4 regions of the Streptomyces ficellus genome follow, and region 3 is predicted to be linked to each of the others. Evidence: riboswitches for the same ligand, from Rfam matches in the RefSeq annotation. Region 3 holds a riboswitch; each other region holds the start of a gene.

What was found. Region 3 has a riboswitch for cobalamin ahead of EIZ62_RS29825 (ABC transporter substrate-binding protein). Riboswitches for the same ligand answer to the same signal wherever they lie in the genome.
Region 1: linked by a shared signal. The riboswitch ahead of metE (5-methyltetrahydropteroyltriglutamate--homocysteine S-methyltransferase) and the one ahead of EIZ62_RS29825 (ABC transporter substrate-binding protein) in region 3 are both predicted to bind cobalamin.
Region 2: linked by a shared signal. The riboswitch ahead of EIZ62_RS10565 (ribonucleoside-diphosphate reductase subunit alpha) and the one ahead of EIZ62_RS29825 (ABC transporter substrate-binding protein) in region 3 are both predicted to bind cobalamin.
Region 4: linked by a shared signal. The riboswitch ahead of EIZ62_RS02455 ((2Fe-2S)-binding protein) and the one ahead of EIZ62_RS29825 (ABC transporter substrate-binding protein) in region 3 are both predicted to bind cobalamin.

The regions. Positions count from the first base shown of each region.
Region 1 is NZ_CP034279.1:297,486-301,686, forward strand. Features, by position in the region: gene aceB (malate synthase A) at 1-942, shown strand, start outside; gene EIZ62_RS01370 (3-hydroxybutyryl-CoA dehydrogenase) at 939-1,820, shown strand; cobalamin riboswitch at 2,094-2,313, shown strand; gene metE (5-methyltetrahydropteroyltriglutamate--homocysteine S-methyltransferase) at 2,476-4,201, shown strand, end outside.
Region 2 is NZ_CP034279.1:2,476,639-2,480,839, reverse strand. Features, by position in the region: gene EIZ62_RS10565 (ribonucleoside-diphosphate reductase subunit alpha) at 1-1,829, opposite strand, end outside; cobalamin riboswitch at 1,971-2,093, opposite strand; gene EIZ62_RS10560 (GNAT family N-acetyltransferase) at 2,147-2,650, opposite strand; gene mctP (monocarboxylate uptake permease MctP) at 2,737-4,201, opposite strand, start outside.
Region 3 is NZ_CP034279.1:6,628,533-6,632,733, forward strand. Features, by position in the region: gene EIZ62_RS29820 (FecCD family ABC transporter permease) at 1-1,050, opposite strand, end outside; gene EIZ62_RS29825 (ABC transporter substrate-binding protein) at 1,047-2,087, opposite strand; cobalamin riboswitch at 2,118-2,295, opposite strand; gene EIZ62_RS29830 (class I SAM-dependent methyltransferase) at 2,350-3,099, opposite strand; gene EIZ62_RS29835 (MFS transporter) at 3,068-4,201, opposite strand, start outside.
Region 4 is NZ_CP034279.1:552,679-556,879, reverse strand. Features, by position in the region: gene EIZ62_RS02460 (methylmalonyl-CoA mutase subunit beta) at 1-1,249, opposite strand, end outside; cobalamin riboswitch at 1,373-1,558, shown strand; gene EIZ62_RS02455 ((2Fe-2S)-binding protein) at 1,714-2,421, shown strand; gene EIZ62_RS02450 (fasciclin domain-containing protein) at 2,575-3,162, shown strand; gene EIZ62_RS02445 (anti-sigma factor) at 3,223-3,972, opposite strand; gene sigK (ECF RNA polymerase sigma factor SigK) at 3,969-4,201, opposite strand, start outside.

The DNA.
Region 1 (4,201 bases), 6.3 Mb from region 3:
GAGGCCCGGCTGTGGAACGACGTCTTCGTCCTCGCCCAGGAGCTCCTCGGCATCCCGCGCGGCACCGTCCGCGCCACCGTGCTCATCGAGACGATCACCGCCGCCTTCGAGATGGAGGAGATCCTCTACGAGCTGCGCGAGCACAGCTCCGGTCTCAACGCGGGCCGCTGGGACTACCTGTTCAGCATGATCAAGACGTTCGGGCACCGGACCGACTTCCTGCTGCCCGACCGTGCCAGGGTCACCATGACGGCCCCCTTCATGCGCGCGTACACCGAACTGCTCGTCCGCACCTGCCACAAGCGCGGCGCCCACGCCATCGGCGGCATGGCCGCCCAGGTGCCCGGTAAGGACCCGGCCGCCCACGAGGCCGCCCTGGCCACGGTCCGGCTCGACAAGGAACGCGAGGCGGAGGACGGCTTCGACGGCTCCTGGGTCGCCCACCCCCGGCTCGTCCCGGTGTGCCGGGCGGTGTTCGACGGCGTCCTGGGAGAACGGCCGCACCAGCTGGACCGTACCCGTGACGACGTCGAGGTCACCGCGGCCGACCTGCTGTCCGTGCGCCGCGTCAGCGGCCCGCCCACCCCGGAGGGCGTGCGCACCAACATCGCGGTCGCCCTGCGCTACTTCGACGCCTGGCTGCGCGGGCGGGGGGCGGTCGCCCTCAACGGGCTGATGGAGGACGCGGCCACCGCCGAGATCGCCCGTGTGCAGGTCTGGCAGTGGCTGCGCCACCGGGTCGTCGACCGCGAGACGGTGCTGGCCGTACTGGACGACGAGGTCGCCGCTCTGGGGGCCGAGTACCCGTGGGCGGCGGTCGACGAGGTCCGGGCGCTCTTCGAGCACACGGCGCTGAACAGCGCGCTGCCGCTCTTCTTCACGCCGGACGCCTACTCGCGCCACCTCGTCCGCCGCGCGGACCGCGGGGAGGGCCGGTCATGAGCGGGCCCGAGCGCGTGGCGGTGCGGCGTGTCGGCGTGGTCGGCGGAGGGCAGATGGGCGCCGGGATCGCGGAGGTCTGCGCGCGGGCCGGGCTGGACACCGTGCTCTGCGAGGTGGACGCGGTCGCCGCGCGCGCCGCCCGGGAAAGGGTGTCGGCGTCCCTGGACCGTGCGGTGCGCCGCGGGAAGCTGGAGCGCCGCGCGGCGGGCGACGCGCTCGCCCGCCTGGTCGTCACCGGAAGCCTGGAGGACCTGGCCGACCGGCAGTTGGTCGTCGAGGCGGTCGTGGAGCACGCGGACGCCAAGACCGAGGTCTTCACCGCGCTCGACAAGATCGTCGAGGATCCGGCGGCGGTACTGGCCACCAACACCTCGTCCCTCCCGGTCATGCGCCTCGGCATGGCGACCGGCCGCGCGGACCGGGTGGTGGGGCTGCACTTCTTCAACCCGGTGCCCGTGCTGCCACTGGTGGAGGTCGTGACGTCCCTGCACACCTCGGCCGCGACCGTCGCGCTGGTGGAGGGGTTCGTCACCGGCGTTCTCGGCAAGACGGTGATCCGTTCCCAGGACCGGGCCGGCTTCGTGGTCAACGCCCTGCTCGTCCCGTACCTCTTGTCGGCCATCCGCATGACGGAGTCCGGGTTCGCCTCGCCCGCCGACGTGGACGCCGGCATGGAGCTCGGCTGCGCCCACCCCATGGGTCCGCTCAGGCTCGCGGACCTGATCGGGCTGGACACCGTGGCCTCGATCGCCGAGTCCCTGTACGACGAGTTCAAGGAGCCGCTGTACGCCCCGCCGCCGCTGCTCCAGCGGATGGTGGAGGCGGGTCTCCTCGGCCGCAAGTCGGGCCGGGGGTTCCACCCGTACGACGGGGGATGAGCCCGGCGCCGGTTGAGGGGCCGGCGTCAGGTGTCGGGGCGGGAAGCGCGGGGATGACGCTTCCCGCCCGGACGCGTTACCGCTGGGACACGTCCCCGACCGGACGCGTTCCCGCACTCGTACCCGCCGGGCTGTGGGCCCGCACTCGTACGCCCTCCGGGCCGTGGGCCCGCACTCGTACGCCGCCGGGCCGTGGGCCCGTGTGTCCCACCTCACGTCGTCCCCGCCGTCCGAATGCCGGAGGTACCGCTCCGTCGTGCGGCACCGCCGCGTAGGCTGACCGGCACAGCTGGTTCGCCCCCGCCCGCCAGGCGGGAGGCGTCGCAAGAGGGAACCCGGTGGGAATCCGGGACTGCCCCGCAGCGGTGAGCGGGAACGACCGCCGTCATACGCACTGGGTCCGCAGGGGCCTGGGAAGCGACGGCCAGTAGGAGACCTCCTCGGGGAGGAAGTGCCCGCGAGTCCGAAGACCTGCCCGCTGTCCGTACGCGAACCGTCGCGTGCGGCATCCCGGTGACCTCGAGGGCGGGTCGGCGTACACATCGGGCGGACGGCCGCGCACACCGCGCGAGGCCGCACCGTCCGGTCCGTCACCCCTTCGCGCTCTCGTCCCGTCCCCGGGATCTCAGGGATTCATCTCGCGAAGGAGATCTCCGTGACCACGAAGACCGCAGCCGCGGCAGCACGGGCCACCGTGTACGGCTATCCGCGCCAGGGGCCGAACCGGGAGCTGAAGAAGGCGATCGAGGGGTACTGGAAGGGCCGCGTCACCGCCGACGCCCTCCGTGCCACGGCCGCCGGACTGCGCCGGGCGAACTGGAACGAGCTGGCCGGCGCCGGTGTCCACGAAGTGCCCACCGGCGACTTCTCGATGTACGACCACGTCCTCGACACCACCGTCATGGTCGGAGCGATCCCCGCACGCCACCGGGCCGCCTTCGAGGCCGCTGCCGGCACCGGTACCCGCGCCGGCGCCCTGGACGGCTACTTCGCCATGGCGCGCGGCACCCAGGACGTGGCGCCGCTGGAAATGACCAAGTGGTTCGACACCAACTACCACTACCTGGTGCCGGAGCTGGGCCCGGACACCGAGTTCACGGCGGACTCCACCAAGCAGGTCGCGGAGCTGAAGGAGGCGCTGGAGCTGGGTCTCGCCGCCCGGCCCGTCCTCCTCGGGCCCGTCACCTACCTGCTGCTCGCCAAGCCCGCGCCCGGCGTGGCGCCGGGCTTCGACCCGCTCACCCTGCTGGACCGGCTGCTCCCGGTGTACGCCGAGGTCCTCGCCGACCTGCGGGCGGCCGGCGCCGCATGGGTGCAGCTCGACGAGCCCGCGCTCGTCCAGGACCGCACCGCGGCCGAGCTGAACGCCGCCGAGCGCGCCTACCGGGACCTCGGTGGACTCACGGACCGGCCGAAGCTGCTCGTCGCCTCCTACTTCGACCGGCTGGGCGAGGCACTGCCGGTGCTGGCCAAGGCTCCGGTCGACGGTCTCGCGCTCGACTTCACCGGCGCCGCGGCCGCCAACCTGGACGCGCTCGCGGCCGTCGGCGGCCTCCCCGGCAAGCGCCTGGTGGCCGGTGTGGTCGACGGACGCAACGTCTGGATCAACGACTACGAGAAGTCCCTGTCCACCCTCGGCACCCTGTTGGGGCTCGCCGGCCGTGTGGACGTGGCCGCCTCCTGCTCCCTGCTGCACGTGCCCATCGACGCCGCCCTCGAGCGGGACATCGACCCGCAGATCCACCGCTGGCTCGCCTTCGCCCGGCAGAAGACGGCCGAACTCGTCACCCTCGCCAAGGGTCTGGCCCGGGGCACGGACGCGATCTCCGCCGAACTGGCCGCGAACCGGGCCGACCTGGCGTCCCGCGCCCGCTCCCCCCTCACCCGTGACGCGGCTGTCCGGGCCCGTACCGGAGCCGTCACCGACGCCGCAGCCCGCCGCTCGCAGCCGTACGCCGAGCGGGCCGCCGCCCAGCGCGCGCACCTCGGACTGCCGCTGCTGCCCACCACGACCATCGGTTCGTTCCCGCAGACCGGCGAGGTGCGCACCGCGCGGGCGGACCTGCGCGCCGGGCGGATCGACGCCACCGGTTACGAGCAGCGCATCGAGGCCGAGATCCAGGAGGTGATCTCCTTCCAGGAGAAGGCCGGTCTGGACGTCCTCGTGCACGGCGAGGCCGAACGCAACGACATGGTGCAGTACTTCGCCGAGCGGCTCACCGGCTACCTCGCCACACAGGCCGGCTGGGTCCAGTCGTACGGCACCCGCTACGTCCGGCCGCCGGTCCTCGCCGGTGACATCTCGCGCCCCGAGCCGATGACGGTCCGCTGGACGCGGTACGCCCAGTCCCTCACCGACCGGCCGGTCAAGGGGATGCTCA
Region 2 (4,201 bases), 4.2 Mb from region 3:
GCCGTCGGCGCGATGGCGAGGAGCAGCGAGTTGCGCATGCCGACGGTGGCGATCCGCTTCCGCAGCGCGTCCCACCGCTCCGGCCAGTTCAGCTCCACGTCGTAGTGGTCCGGGTGCAGCACCCCGCGGGCGGTACGGGTCTTCTCCCAGGCCGGCACCGGGCCGTTGCGCTCGGCGAGGTCGGCGGACGCCTCGTACGCGGCGAGCATGATCCGCTCGGCGATGCGCGTGGACAGGGCCCGCGCCTCGGGGGAGTCGAACGGCAGCTTCAGCTGGAAGAAGACGTCCTGGAGGCCCATCGCGCCCAGGCCGACCGGCCGCCACCGGGCGTTGGAGCGGCCCGCCTGCTCGGTCGGGTAGAAGTTGATGTCGACGACCCGGTCGAGGAACGTCACCGCCGTGCGGACGGTCTCGTCCAGCCGCTCCCAGTCGATCGAGTCACCGGACACGAAGGCGCCCAGGTTGACCGAGCCCAGGTTGCAGACGGCCGTCTCCCCGTCGTCCGTGACCTCCAGGATCTCGGTGCACAGGTTGGAGGAGTGGACCGTGTGGCCCGGCTCGGCGGTCTGGTTGGCCGTGCGGTTGGAGGCGTCCTTGAACGTCATCCAGCCGTTGCCGGTCTGCGCCAGGGTGCGCATCATCCGGCCGTACAGCTCGCGCGCCGGCATCGTCCTGCGGGCCAGCCCCCTGGCCTCGGCGGCGCGGTACGCGGCGTCGAACTCCTCGCCCCACAGGTCGACCAGCTCCGGCACGTCGGCCGGCGAGAACAGCGACCAGTCGGCGTCGGCGTTGACCCGGCGCATGAACTCGTCCGGGATCCAGTGCGCCAGGTTCAGGTTGTGCGTACGCCGGGCGTCCTCACCGGTGTTGTCCCGCAGCTCCAGGAACTCCTCGATGTCCGCGTGCCAGGTCTCCAGGTACACGGCCGCCGCGCCCTTGCGCCGCCCGCCCTGGTTCACGGCCGCGACGGAGGCGTCCAGCGTCTTCAGGAACGGCACGATGCCGTTGGAGTGCCCGTTGGTGCCGCGGATCAGCGAACCGCGCGCCCGGATGCGGGAGTAGGACAGGCCGATGCCGCCCGCGTGCTTGGAGAGCCGCGCGACCTGGTGGTAGCGGTCGTAGATCGAGTCCAGCTCGTCCAGCGGCGAGTCCAGCAGGTAGCACGAGGACATCTGCGGGTGGCGCGTACCGGAGTTGAACAGGGTGGGGGAGGAGGGCAGGTAGTCGAGCCGGCTCATCAGCCGGTACAGCGCCGTCACGTCGTCCAGCGCCCGTACCGAGTCGTCCTCGGCGAGGCCCGCCGCCACCCGCATCATGAAGTGCTGCGGCGTCTCGATCACCTTGCGCGTGATCGGGTGGCGCAGCAGGTAGCGCGAGTAGAGCGTCCGCAGCCCGAAGTAGCCGAACCGGTCGTCGCCCTCGGGGTCGACGGTCGCGTCCATCCGCTCCGCGTGCAGCTCGACGAACGCGGCCGTACGGTCGGCGATCAGGCCCTCGCGGTGCCCCACGGCGACCGACGCCGTGAACGACACGGCGCCCTGTCCCGCCGCCTCCTCGGCGATGGTCCGGGTCAGCAGCCGGGCCGCGAGCCGGGAGTAGGCGGGGTCCTCCGAGATCAGCCCGGCGGCCGCCTCGGTGGCCAGCTCACGCAACTCCGCCTCGTCCGAGCCGGCGTGCCGGCCCCGCAGCGCGGCGGCGGCGACCCGGCCCGGGTCGGTGTCGGGCAGGTCGGCGGTGAGGTCGGTCAGGGTCCGCAGCAGCGCGGTCCCGGGTCCGTCGCTTCCGTCGCTCTCGATCGCTGAAACCGGATCGGCTGGCGCGATGGTCACGTGGGGGCTCTCCCTCGCTCGGCTCGGGGCCACCGCGGACGCGGGCGGGGGAGCGGGCACGCCCGGGCACACGGGGGCGCAGGGCACCGCGTCCACCGGCCCACTCCGCGAGACCCGGACGTCTGGGCACCCGGACCGGACGGACCGGGTGCGCTGTCGGCAGGTCTTCGGACTCGTACGTACACAAAGGCACACCAACACACCGTTGCGGGACAGTTCCGGATTTCCACCGGATTCCCCTGCGGCGACAGCGAGGACGAGCATACATGTGGGGGGCGCCCGTTGAGGAACCCCCCACATGTTGTGTCGCCGGAGTGTTAGAGGGACAGCGCGTATGTGGCGAGAGTGACGCCCGGGACCGGCTGCCAGTCCCGTTCCGGGGTACGGGCGAAGCCCAGCCGGTCGTAGATCCGGTGCGCCGCCCGCATGGACTGCTGGGCCGACAGCACCAGCCGGCGGCACCCCCGCACGGCCCGCGCCCGCTCCACGCACGACCGTACGAGCGCCTCGCCCGCGCCCCGCCGCCGCGCGTCGTGGGCGACCGCCAGCATCCGCAGCTCCGCCTCGCCGTCCCGCGCGAGCTCGGCCCACGGCCCGCCGCCCGCCGGGACGAACGTCACCCCGCCGAGCACCCGTTCGTCCGCCCCGACGGCGACCAGCACCTCCGCCCCGGCGGCCCGCCGGGCCACGTCCCGCAGCTCGATCAGGTACTCGTCGCTCTCCCCGAAGGCCAGCAGGCCGTCGCCGAGGTACGCCCCGGCCGTGACCTCCGCGAGCGCCCGGTGTTCCGCCGGTCGTACCGCCCTGATGGTGATGTCCATGGGGCCAGAGTGCACAACGAACGGGCCGCCGCGCCTCCATGGCGGAGACGTGACGGCCCGTCGTACGCGGATGGGTCAGTGCACGGTCAGTGCCCGGCGCCCTCGGTGACCTTCGGGAGCTCCACCTTGACGCCCGGGTCGCCCGCGTCGGCCGTGTAGTCCTCGGGGGACGTCTCGTCGACGCCGTCCGGGGCGTTGACCGCCTTCAGGACGAAGGTGAGGACGACCACGACCACGGCGTTGAGGACGAACGCGGTGAGGCCGATGTAGCCGATCTCGCCGATGCCGGGGATCTCGGCGGACGAGCCGCCGAAGTGCTTCTGCGTGGGGCTCGCGACCCCGTACGCCGCCGCCGTGCCGTAGATCATGCCGACCGCCCAGCCGGCCAGCAGCGCCCAGCGGTGGAACCAGCGGGTGAACAGGCCGCCCACCAGGGCCGGCAGGGTCTGGAGGATCCAGATGCCGCCGAGCAGCTGGAAGTTGATGGCGACCGTCTTGTCCATGGTGAGGACGAACGCCAGCGCGCCCACCTTCACCAGCAGCGACACCAGCTTGGACACCTTGGTCTCCTGCTCCGGGGTGGCGTCCGGCTTCAGGAAGTCCTTGTAGATGTTGCGGGTGAACAGGTTCGCCGCGGCGATGGACATGATGGCCGCCGGGACCAGCGCGCCGATGCCGATGGCCGCGAAGGCCACGCCCGCGAACCAGTCGGGGAACATGTTCTCGAACAGCTGCGGGATGGCCAGCTGGCCGTTGTCCACCTTCACGCCCGCCGCGATCGCCATGAACCCGAGCAGCGCGAGCAGGCCCAGCATCAGCGAGTACAGCGGCAGGATCGTGGTGTTGCGGCGGATCACGTCACGGCTGCGCGAGGACAGCGTCGCCGTGATGGAGTGCGGGTACATGAACAGCGCCAGCGCCGAGCCGAGCGCCAGGGTCGCGTACCCCCACTGGCCCATCTCCGGCGGTACCAGCGAGCCGCGCGGCTTGTCGGTCGCCGGGTTGATCTGCGCGTACGCCTCGCCGGCCTTGCTGAAGATCTCGTCGAAGCCGCCGAGCTTGATGGGGATGTAGATGATCGCCACCGCGATGACGATGTAGATCAGCGTGTCCTTGACGAAGGCGATCATCGCGGGCGCCCGCAGCCCGGAGGAGTACGTGTAGGCCGCGAGGACACCGAAGGCGATCAGCAGCGGCAGGTCCTTGATGAACCAGTGCGTGTTCTCGCCGCCGCCCACGCCCATCACGTCCAGCACCGCCTGGATGCCGACCAGCTGGAGCGCGATGTACGGCATGGTGGCGAGCAGACCGGTGAGGGCCACCGCCAGCGACAGGCCCTTCGAGCCGAACCGCCCGCGCACGAAGTCCGAGGTGGTGACGTACCCGTGCTTGTGGGACACCGACCACAGGCGCGGCAGGAACGTGAAGATCAGGGGGTAGACGAGGATCGTGTACGGCACGGCGAAGAAGCCCGCCGCGCCCGCCGCGTAGATCGCCGCCGGGACGGCGACGAAGGTGTACGCCGTGTAGAGGTCGCCGCCCAGCAGGAAC
Region 3 (4,201 bases):
GACGGGTATCTCCATGGGCGCGGCGACCGTACGCGCGGCGACGTCGGCCCAGATCAGGAACACCGCCCCGGCGAGCGCGGCCGTCGGCAGCACCCGCCGGTGGTCGCCGCCCACGAACAGCCGGACGATGTGCGGCATGATCAGCCCCACGAATCCGATCGGCCCGGCGGCCGCGACCAGCACACCGGTCACCAGGGACAGCAGGACGAACATCCGGGCCCGGAAACGCGCCACGTCCAGCCCCATCGTCGTGGCGGCCTCCTCGCCCGCCAGCAGCAGGTTCAGGTTCCGGGCCTGGACGAGCAGGACGCCCACCCCGAGCAGCACGGCGGCGCCGGGCAGCCACAGGGTGCCCCACTGCACACCGCCGAGCCCGCCGAGCGTCCAGGCGAGGACCGCCCGTGCCTCGTTGCCGCGGTCGCTGGTCAGCAGCAGCATGTCCATCACCGCCGTGAGCACGGCGGCGAACGCCACACCGGACAGCACCAGGCGCACCGACGTGATCCGCCCGCCCGTCCGCGCGGTCATGTAGACGAGCAGGAGCGTCACCAGCGCCCCGATGAACGCGGCGACCGACAGCGACAGGGGCCCGAACACGCTCACCCCGAAGACGATCACCGCGACCGCGCCCAGGGAGGCACCGGACGACACACCCAGCAGGTACGGCTCCGCGAGCGGGTTGCGCACCAGGGCCTGCATGGCGGTGCCCACCACGGCGAGCCCCGCGCCGGTCACCGCCCCGAGCAGGACGCGCGGCGCCCGCACGTCCAGGACGATCGTCTCGCGCGCCCGTGACCAGACCGGCTCCGACCAGTCGGCGCCCAGCGCGTGCGTCACGATGCCCCACACCTCGCCGGGCGGCGCGGCGACCGAGCCGATGGCCATGCCCGCGGTCATGGACACCAGGAGCAGGACGCCGAGGATTCCCAGGGCCGTGACGAAGGGCGCCCGGCGGGACCCCGCCGCGCCCCCGTCCTTCCGGGCGGGGCCGGGAGCGGCGGGGCGGGAGGCGGGAGCGGTCGGCGGACTGGCGGGCGCCGCGCCCGTCACCGGAACTTCTCGGGGTGCAGGGCGCGCGCCAGGTCCTCGACCGCGTGCGGCGGGCGGACGCCCACCAGGGTCGCGGTCAGCGGCAGGACGACGAACCGCTTGTTCCTCACGGCCGGCACGTCCGCGAGGGCGGGCTGCGAGAGCAGGAACCTCTTCTTCTGCTCGACGCTGCCGGCGCCCGCGTAGTCGTAGATGGCGATGACCTCGGGCTTGCGCGCGACGACCTGTTCCCACGACACGTCGCCGAACACCTCGTCGAGGTCGTCGAAGACGTTGCGTCCGCCCGCGAGCCGGATGATCTCGGTGCCCAGGCTCTTGCCGCCGGCGGTGAACGCGGCCTTGTCGCCGCTGTCGTAGACGAACACCGGTACCGCGGGCGCGCCCTTCACCGCCGCGGTCGCCCGGTCGACGCGGCCCCGCAGGTCGGCCACCAGCCGGTCGGCCCGCTCCGCCACCCCGAACAGGGAACCGATCGTGCGGATCTCGTCGTAGGTGTCCTTCATCGACACCTGCTTCTTGCCGCAGTACTCGCGGTTCAGGTACGTGTCGATGCCGGCGTCCGCGAACGCCTTCCGGGACCGGCCCTCGTCCTCGGCGAACGCGCTGCCGTAGCCGCCGTAGACGAAGTCGGGTTCGGCGTCGAGGACCTTCTCGAAGGACGGTTCCTTCTTGGCCAGTTCGGGTACGGCCCCGAAGTCCTTCCGCAGCTGCGGCAGGACCGCCGAGTCGGGGAACGCGGTGCCGACCATGCGGTCCCTCAGACCGAGGGACAGCATCAGCTCGGCGGGGTGCTGGTGGATGGTGACCACCCGGGCGGGGGGCGCGTCGTACGTCGTGCGGACACCGCAGTTGTCGATGGTGACCGGGAAGCCCTTGGCCGGCGCCGGCGCGGACTTCGCCGCGCCCTTCCCGTCCCCGCCCGCGGAGCAGCCGGCCACCAGGGCGGTGCTCAGGGCGAGGAGGGCGGCCGCGGTGCGCAGGGCACGGCGGCGGGGAACAGAGGGGGGTGAGACAGGACGGGGCGTGCCGTCGTACACGTAAAGCCTCCTGGGGAGTCCGCGCTCCTCGGATCGGGCCCGCGACGGGACAGTGTCCTGACTCCCGGGGCGCCCTCCCCGCGCCCCGCGCGCGAGCGCGGCGGCGTGTCGATGGGGGGCGGTCCTGGTCACAGTGGCGGGACCGTGCCGGACTCGCACCGGCTTCCTGGCTCCCATCGCGGTGATGACCTGGCGATATTACGTTCATATGGGGAAGGGGTGAAAGGGCGCACGATCACCGCCGTGCGCCCCCGGGGTGGTGTCATGCGTCACGGACCGCCCGCAGGACGAGCCGTTCGGCGTCCTGGTCGTAGGGCCGGCCGTCGAACCCGCCGAACACCTCCACCCGGCCGAACCCGGCCTCCTCGGCCATCGCGCGCAGCTCCACCGCGCTGTAGACGAACCACACCAGGCTCGCCCGCGTCACCCGGTCGCCCCGCACCAGCACCCAGTCGCTGCGCAGCCGCGCCCAGTCGTCCAGCACGGTGTCCGTCTGCACCAGGAGGTCCTCGCCGCGCCGGACGACCTTCGGCGGTTCGACCTTCCGCGCCAGCAGCTCCTTCCCGGCCAGGTCCAGGACCAGCGTGCCGCCCGGGGCGAGACACGTGCGCATGGCACGCAGCACGCGGGCGTTGTCGGCCGGGTCCTCGAAGTAGCCGAAGGAGGTGAACATGTTCAGCACCACGTCGAAGGCGCCCGCCCGCGTGAACTCCCGGGCGTCGGCCCGGACGTACTCCGGTGACACCCCCGTGTCGGCCGCGGCCTTCCGCGCCCGGTCCAGCATGGCCGGGCTCAGGTCCACGCCGGTCACGCGGAAGCCGCGCCGGGCGAGCGGCACGGTGAACACCCCCGGGCCGCACGCCAGGTCCAGGACGCGGGCCCCGGGCGGGAACGCGAGCAGCGGCGACGTGTCGAGGAGCGACTCCGCCTGCGCGTGACGCTGTACGGAGAAGAGGAAGTCGTAGAACTCGGTCCAGAACTCATCGTCCTGGAACCCGCCCGTGTGCGTCATGAGGAGCCGTCGTTCCTTCCGTGTCGTCGCCGGCGGAGCCGGGCGCGGCGGTCCTGCCGCGCAGGGTGAGCAGGAGCGGAGGCAGCAGCAGGCACTGCGCGGCGGCCAGCAGCCAGAACCAGCCGGTGTGCCCGGACCGTTCGCCGAGGCCGTACACCTGCCCGCCCAGCACGCCGGCGGCACACGCCCCGAGCCCCGCGGCCAGCCGCTGCTGGCCGAAGACCACCGCGTCCGAGCGCGGACTGCGGCGCAGCGCCTCCAGGTCGTTCTTCAGGAACAGGACGATGTCCCCGAGGGTGATCAGCGCCCCGCCCGCCAGCAGCGCCGGCCGGGTACCGATCGCCAGCACCGCGAGCCCCGCGGCGAGCCCGGTGAACCCGGCCGCCAGGGCGAGGGCGTACGGCATCCGGCGGATCAGCCCGGACGCGAGCGGCTGCACCACGATCACCAGGACGAAGCAGAGCAGCAGCACCACGCTGTAGAACTCCGCCGACGCCCGCCGCACGGCGTACACCGCCAGGAAGTGCTGGAAGTGGAAGTACAGGTAGAACGCCAGCGCGTTGGCCGCGAACGGCAGCGCCGCCACCCCGGACAGCAGTCCCTGACGGGCCGCACCCGCGGCCGGGACGCCGTCGCCCCCGGCGGCCGGCAGCCGCGCGTGCCCCGCCGTCACCACGGCGAACAGCACCACGACGACCAGGAAGAGCGGGCCGGGCGACGACAGGACGAACGGCCCGGCCACCAGCGGACCCAGCGCCATGCCCGCGTTGAGCGCCGCGTTCCCCGCCGACAGGAACACCGGGCGCCGCTCCTCGTCCACGCCGTGCACCAGGTACGCCTTGTTCGCCGGCAGGTAGAGCGCGGCGCCGCAGCACGTCAGCACCAGCGCCACGACCGCGACCGGCGGCCACACGAGGCACGCCAGGAAGCACCCGAACCCGGCCGTGCGGACCGCCAGGGCCCACAGCATCGTGCGCCGCAGACCGATCCGGTCGGCCAGCGCACCACCGAGGACCCCGCCCGAGAACTGCACCAGCGACGCCACCGCCAGGACCACACCGACCGTGCCGAGCCCCATCCCCAGCCGCTCGTGCAGGAACAC
Region 4 (4,201 bases), 6.1 Mb from region 3:
GCCGGCCCGAGCGCAGGGCCGTGGCCTGGCCGCCGTTCCGCTCGATCCACTGGAAGAACTCCCAGCCCGCGTGCGCCAGTTCGTCGGTCAGGCGCTCCACGTACCAGGACCCGCCGGCCGGGTCGATGACCCGGGACAGGTGCGATTCCTCTATGAGGATCGTCGAGGTGTTGCGGGCGATGCGCCGGGCGAAGGCGTCCGGCAGCCCCAGGGCGTGGTCGAAGGGGAGGACCGTGACGGCGTCGGCGCCGCCGACACCCGCGCCCAGGGTCGCGATGGTCGTCCGCAGCATGTTCACCCACGGGTCGCGGCGCGACATCATCACGGGCGAGGTCACCGCGTGCTGGACCTGCGCACCGGCGCCGACCGCTCCGCACACCTCTGCCACGCGCGCCCACAGGCGGCGCGCGGCGCGCAACTTCGCGATCGTCAGGAACTGGTCGGCGGTGGCCGCGTACCGGAACTCCAGCTGGGCGCACGCCCGCTCCACCGGCAGCCCCGCCCCGGTCAGTTCGCGCAGGTAGGCGACGCCGGTGGCGAGCGAGGCGCCCAGCTCCTGCGCGGCCGAACCGCCGGCCTCGTGGTACGGCAGCGCGTCCACCGTCAGGGCCCGCAGGCCCGGGTAGCCCTCGGCGCACCGGTGCGCCAGGTCCGTGGTGGGCGTGATGTCGCAGGGCCGGCCCGTGCGGGCCTCGTACCCCAGCGGGTCGGCGCCGAGGCCGCCGCGCGCCGCGCCGCGGTCGACGCCCCGCCGCTCGTACAGCCGCAGCAGCGCGTCCGCGGCGTCCTGGACGTCGCGTCCGGCGTCGAGGACGACGGGCGCCAGGTCGAGGTGGACGCCGTCGAGGACACGCTCGATCGACGACACCGGCAGGCCGCCCTCACCGACGACGAGCCAGAGCGACGTGACGCCGTTCTCCAGGTCGCCGAGCACGGCGTCGCCCGCCGCCACGGTGTACCGCTGGCGCAGGTCCCAGCCGCCCGCGGTGTTCCCGGTCGCCCGGCCACCCCGTACGAACGGGGCGAAACCGGGGAAACCGGGCTCGGGGGCGGTGTCGTGCGCCGTATAGAGGGGGCGCGTGCGCAGCCCGTCCTCCAGCGCGGTGGACAATGCGTCTTCGGCTGCTGTGCCTTCGGCTTCCTTGCCCGACTTGCGCAGCACGCCCTCAACCAGGCGCTGCCATTGCTCGTGGGTCGCGGCAGGGAAATCGGCGGCCAGCGAGAGCCCGTCATCAGGCAGGACCGTCATGCTCGGATGCTAGGGCACATGCCCAAAGGAGCAGCAGAGGGCACGGCTGTGACCTTGCCCTCTTCGCCAGCCCTTGATCATCGCGGGCGCCTCGTACTACGGAGACGCGCTGGCGCGCCGGGTCACGGTCTGGGATGCTGCGGTCCGACCAGCGACGGCGGAACGAGGAAGCCGGTGAGATTCCGGCACGGTACCGCCACTGTGCAGGGGGAGCGAACCCGCCATGGCCACGGCCCCGTAGAGGGGCGGGAAGGCCGGGGGAGCGTCGATCCCGAGTCAGGAGACTCACGCCGTCGCACCTCGATGGACCGGGGCGGACTTCCCCGAGAGAGGACGGTGGCACCCGTGTGCCCTCGTACGCGTGACGGCCTGCCGGCGTCCGCGGGCGGCGACGGACCACGGCCCGTCGGCGACGGCGTCGTGCGCCCCGCTGCCTTCCACGCACTGACCCGGGCGGTACGCACATGGTGACCACCGACGTCTTCGCCCGCGTGTCCGCCATCGGCCCCTACTTCGCGGTGTCCCACGGCCCCCGGCCGGACGCCTCCCGCTACCGGCCGCTCTCCGAGCTGTACGGGGACCACGAGGTGCTGGACCGGTACGTCGAGGCCGTGGCGCGGCGGCTCGGCACCGGCCAGCGGCGGGTGGCCGCCTCCACCCTGCACATCGGGACCGCCGCCCGCCTGTGGTCGATCGGCCTGGCGACGGCCTCCCTCACCGGGCGCGTACCCGACCTCGCGCCCGGCCGGCTGTGGTGGCGGACGCCCGAATCGGGCCCCATCGACCTCTGGCTCCCCGAAGCCACCACCACGGCCGCCGCCCCGGACGGCCTGGCCGACGGCCTGCACGAGGCCGTGGTCGTCCGCAACCTGCTGCCGCTGGCCGACGCCGTACGCCGGCACTACGGCGTCTCCCCGCACGCCCTGCGCGGCAACGCCGCCTCCGCCCTCATCGGCGCCGTCCGGGTGCTGCTCGCCCACGCCCCCGGCGCCCCGCACCCACCGGTCCCGCTCGCCACCGCCCTGCTGGAGCGCGAGCCGCTGGCCGGCGCGGGCGCGTTCACCGCCCAGCCCCTCACGTACCGCCGCCGCAGCTGCTGCCTCTACTACCGCGTCCGCGGGGCCGGTTACTGCGGAGACTGCGTCCTCACCTCCAAGGGGCCCCGAGCCTGACCGGCCCGCCATCGCCGTGCGGAACGGGGACCAATCCATTCCGGTCCCGGCTCCGAAGTACAGGTGTGAAGCGATGGAACCCCGTCCCCGCGACGGGCGGCCACCGGCCCGGGCGGTCACCCGCGCAGGACCTCTCACACCAAGGATGAAGCGATGAAGACGATCCCGATCCGCCGTACCGCCGGAGCCGTGGCCGTCGCCGCCGTCCTGCCCCTGGGGCTGGCCGGCTGGTCCGCCACCAGCGCGGTGGGCGACACGAGGGCGGATGACCCGTTCGGCCCGGCCTGCGCGTCCGTGCCCGCGGAGGGCCCCGGCAGCCTGGCGGAGATGGCGAAGCAGCCGGTCGCCACCGCCGCCTCGAACACCCCGGCGCTGTCCACCCTGGTCACCGCCGTCCAGAAGGCCGGACTGGCCGGCACGCTGAACGACGCCCGCGACATCACCGTGTTCGCCCCGACGAACGAGGCGTTCGAGAAGATCCCGAAGGCACAGCTCGACAAGGTCCTCAACGACAAGGCCGCGCTGACGAAGATCCTCACCTACCACGTCGTCGGCCAGAAGCTCACCCCGCAGCAGATGGAGAACGGCACCTTCCCGACCCTGGAGAAGAGCACCCTCACGACCTCCGGCTCGGGCGAGTCCTACAAGGTCAACGGCACGGCGAACGTGGTGTGCGGCAACATCGCCACCGCCAACGCCACCGTCTACGTCATCGACACCGTGCTCATGCCGAAGGCCTGACGCGCGCCGGCGCACCGGAACCGGGCGTCCAGCCCCTGGGCGCCCCCTTCCCGGCGCCCGTCACGCGGGCAGCGTCATCTCCATCAGGGGCGCGGTCGTGGGCCGCGGGGAACCACCGGAGGGCTCGACCGTCACACCGACCCCGGTGGCGCCGTCCACGTCCCCCTCCATCAGCGACGCGCCGTCCCGCCCCACCAGGCCGGCCGGGCGCATGGCGCCGTCCTCGTCGAACCACAGCTGGTACGTCCGGTCACCCGGCAGCTCCGGCAGACCGGACGCCACGAAGACCGCGCTGTTCTCGGAACGGGCCACGACCACCGTCGCCCTCGTGCCGCCCTCGACGGTTCCCGTGACCGTACGGGCGTCCGGCGCCGCCAGGACGGCGACCAGCCGGTCCGTCTCCGCCCTGGCCTGCCGCGCCTGCTCCTGGGCGTTCCGCGCCTCCTGCCACTGCCACGCCGCCACCCCGCCGAAGCCCGCCAGCACCACCAGGCACGCCGCGAGGACCAGCCCGCCGACGGCGCGCCTGCTGCCCGAGACGAGCCGGGCGGCGGCACCGGGTGGCGGCCCGCCGGGCGACGGGGACTGCCGTACGCCCTCGATGCCCGCCAGTACCGCCTCCTTCATCCCGGCGGGCGGGGCGGACGCGACGGCCGACCCCAGCAGCGCCGCGGTGGCCGTCAGCTCGCGCACCTCCCGCGCGCACGCCGGGCATCCCTCCAGATGACGTGCGAAGGCCGCCCGCTCGTCGTCGGGGAGCGCGTCCAGCGCGTACGCACCGGTCGCGAGGTGCGGATGCTCGTCGCTCATGCCCTCACCCCCATGCAGTCCCGGAGGCGGAGCAGACCGTCCCTCAGCCGGGTCTTGACCGTGCCCAGCGGTGCCGACAGCGACGCGGCGAGCTCACGGTGGGTGTAGCCCGCGTAGTAGGCGAGGGCGACGGCCTGCCGCTGGACCTCGGTCAGCGACTGAAGGCACCGGCGCACCTCCTCGCTCTCCAGCCGCGCCGCCACCTCCTCGCCGACCTCGTCGTACGCCG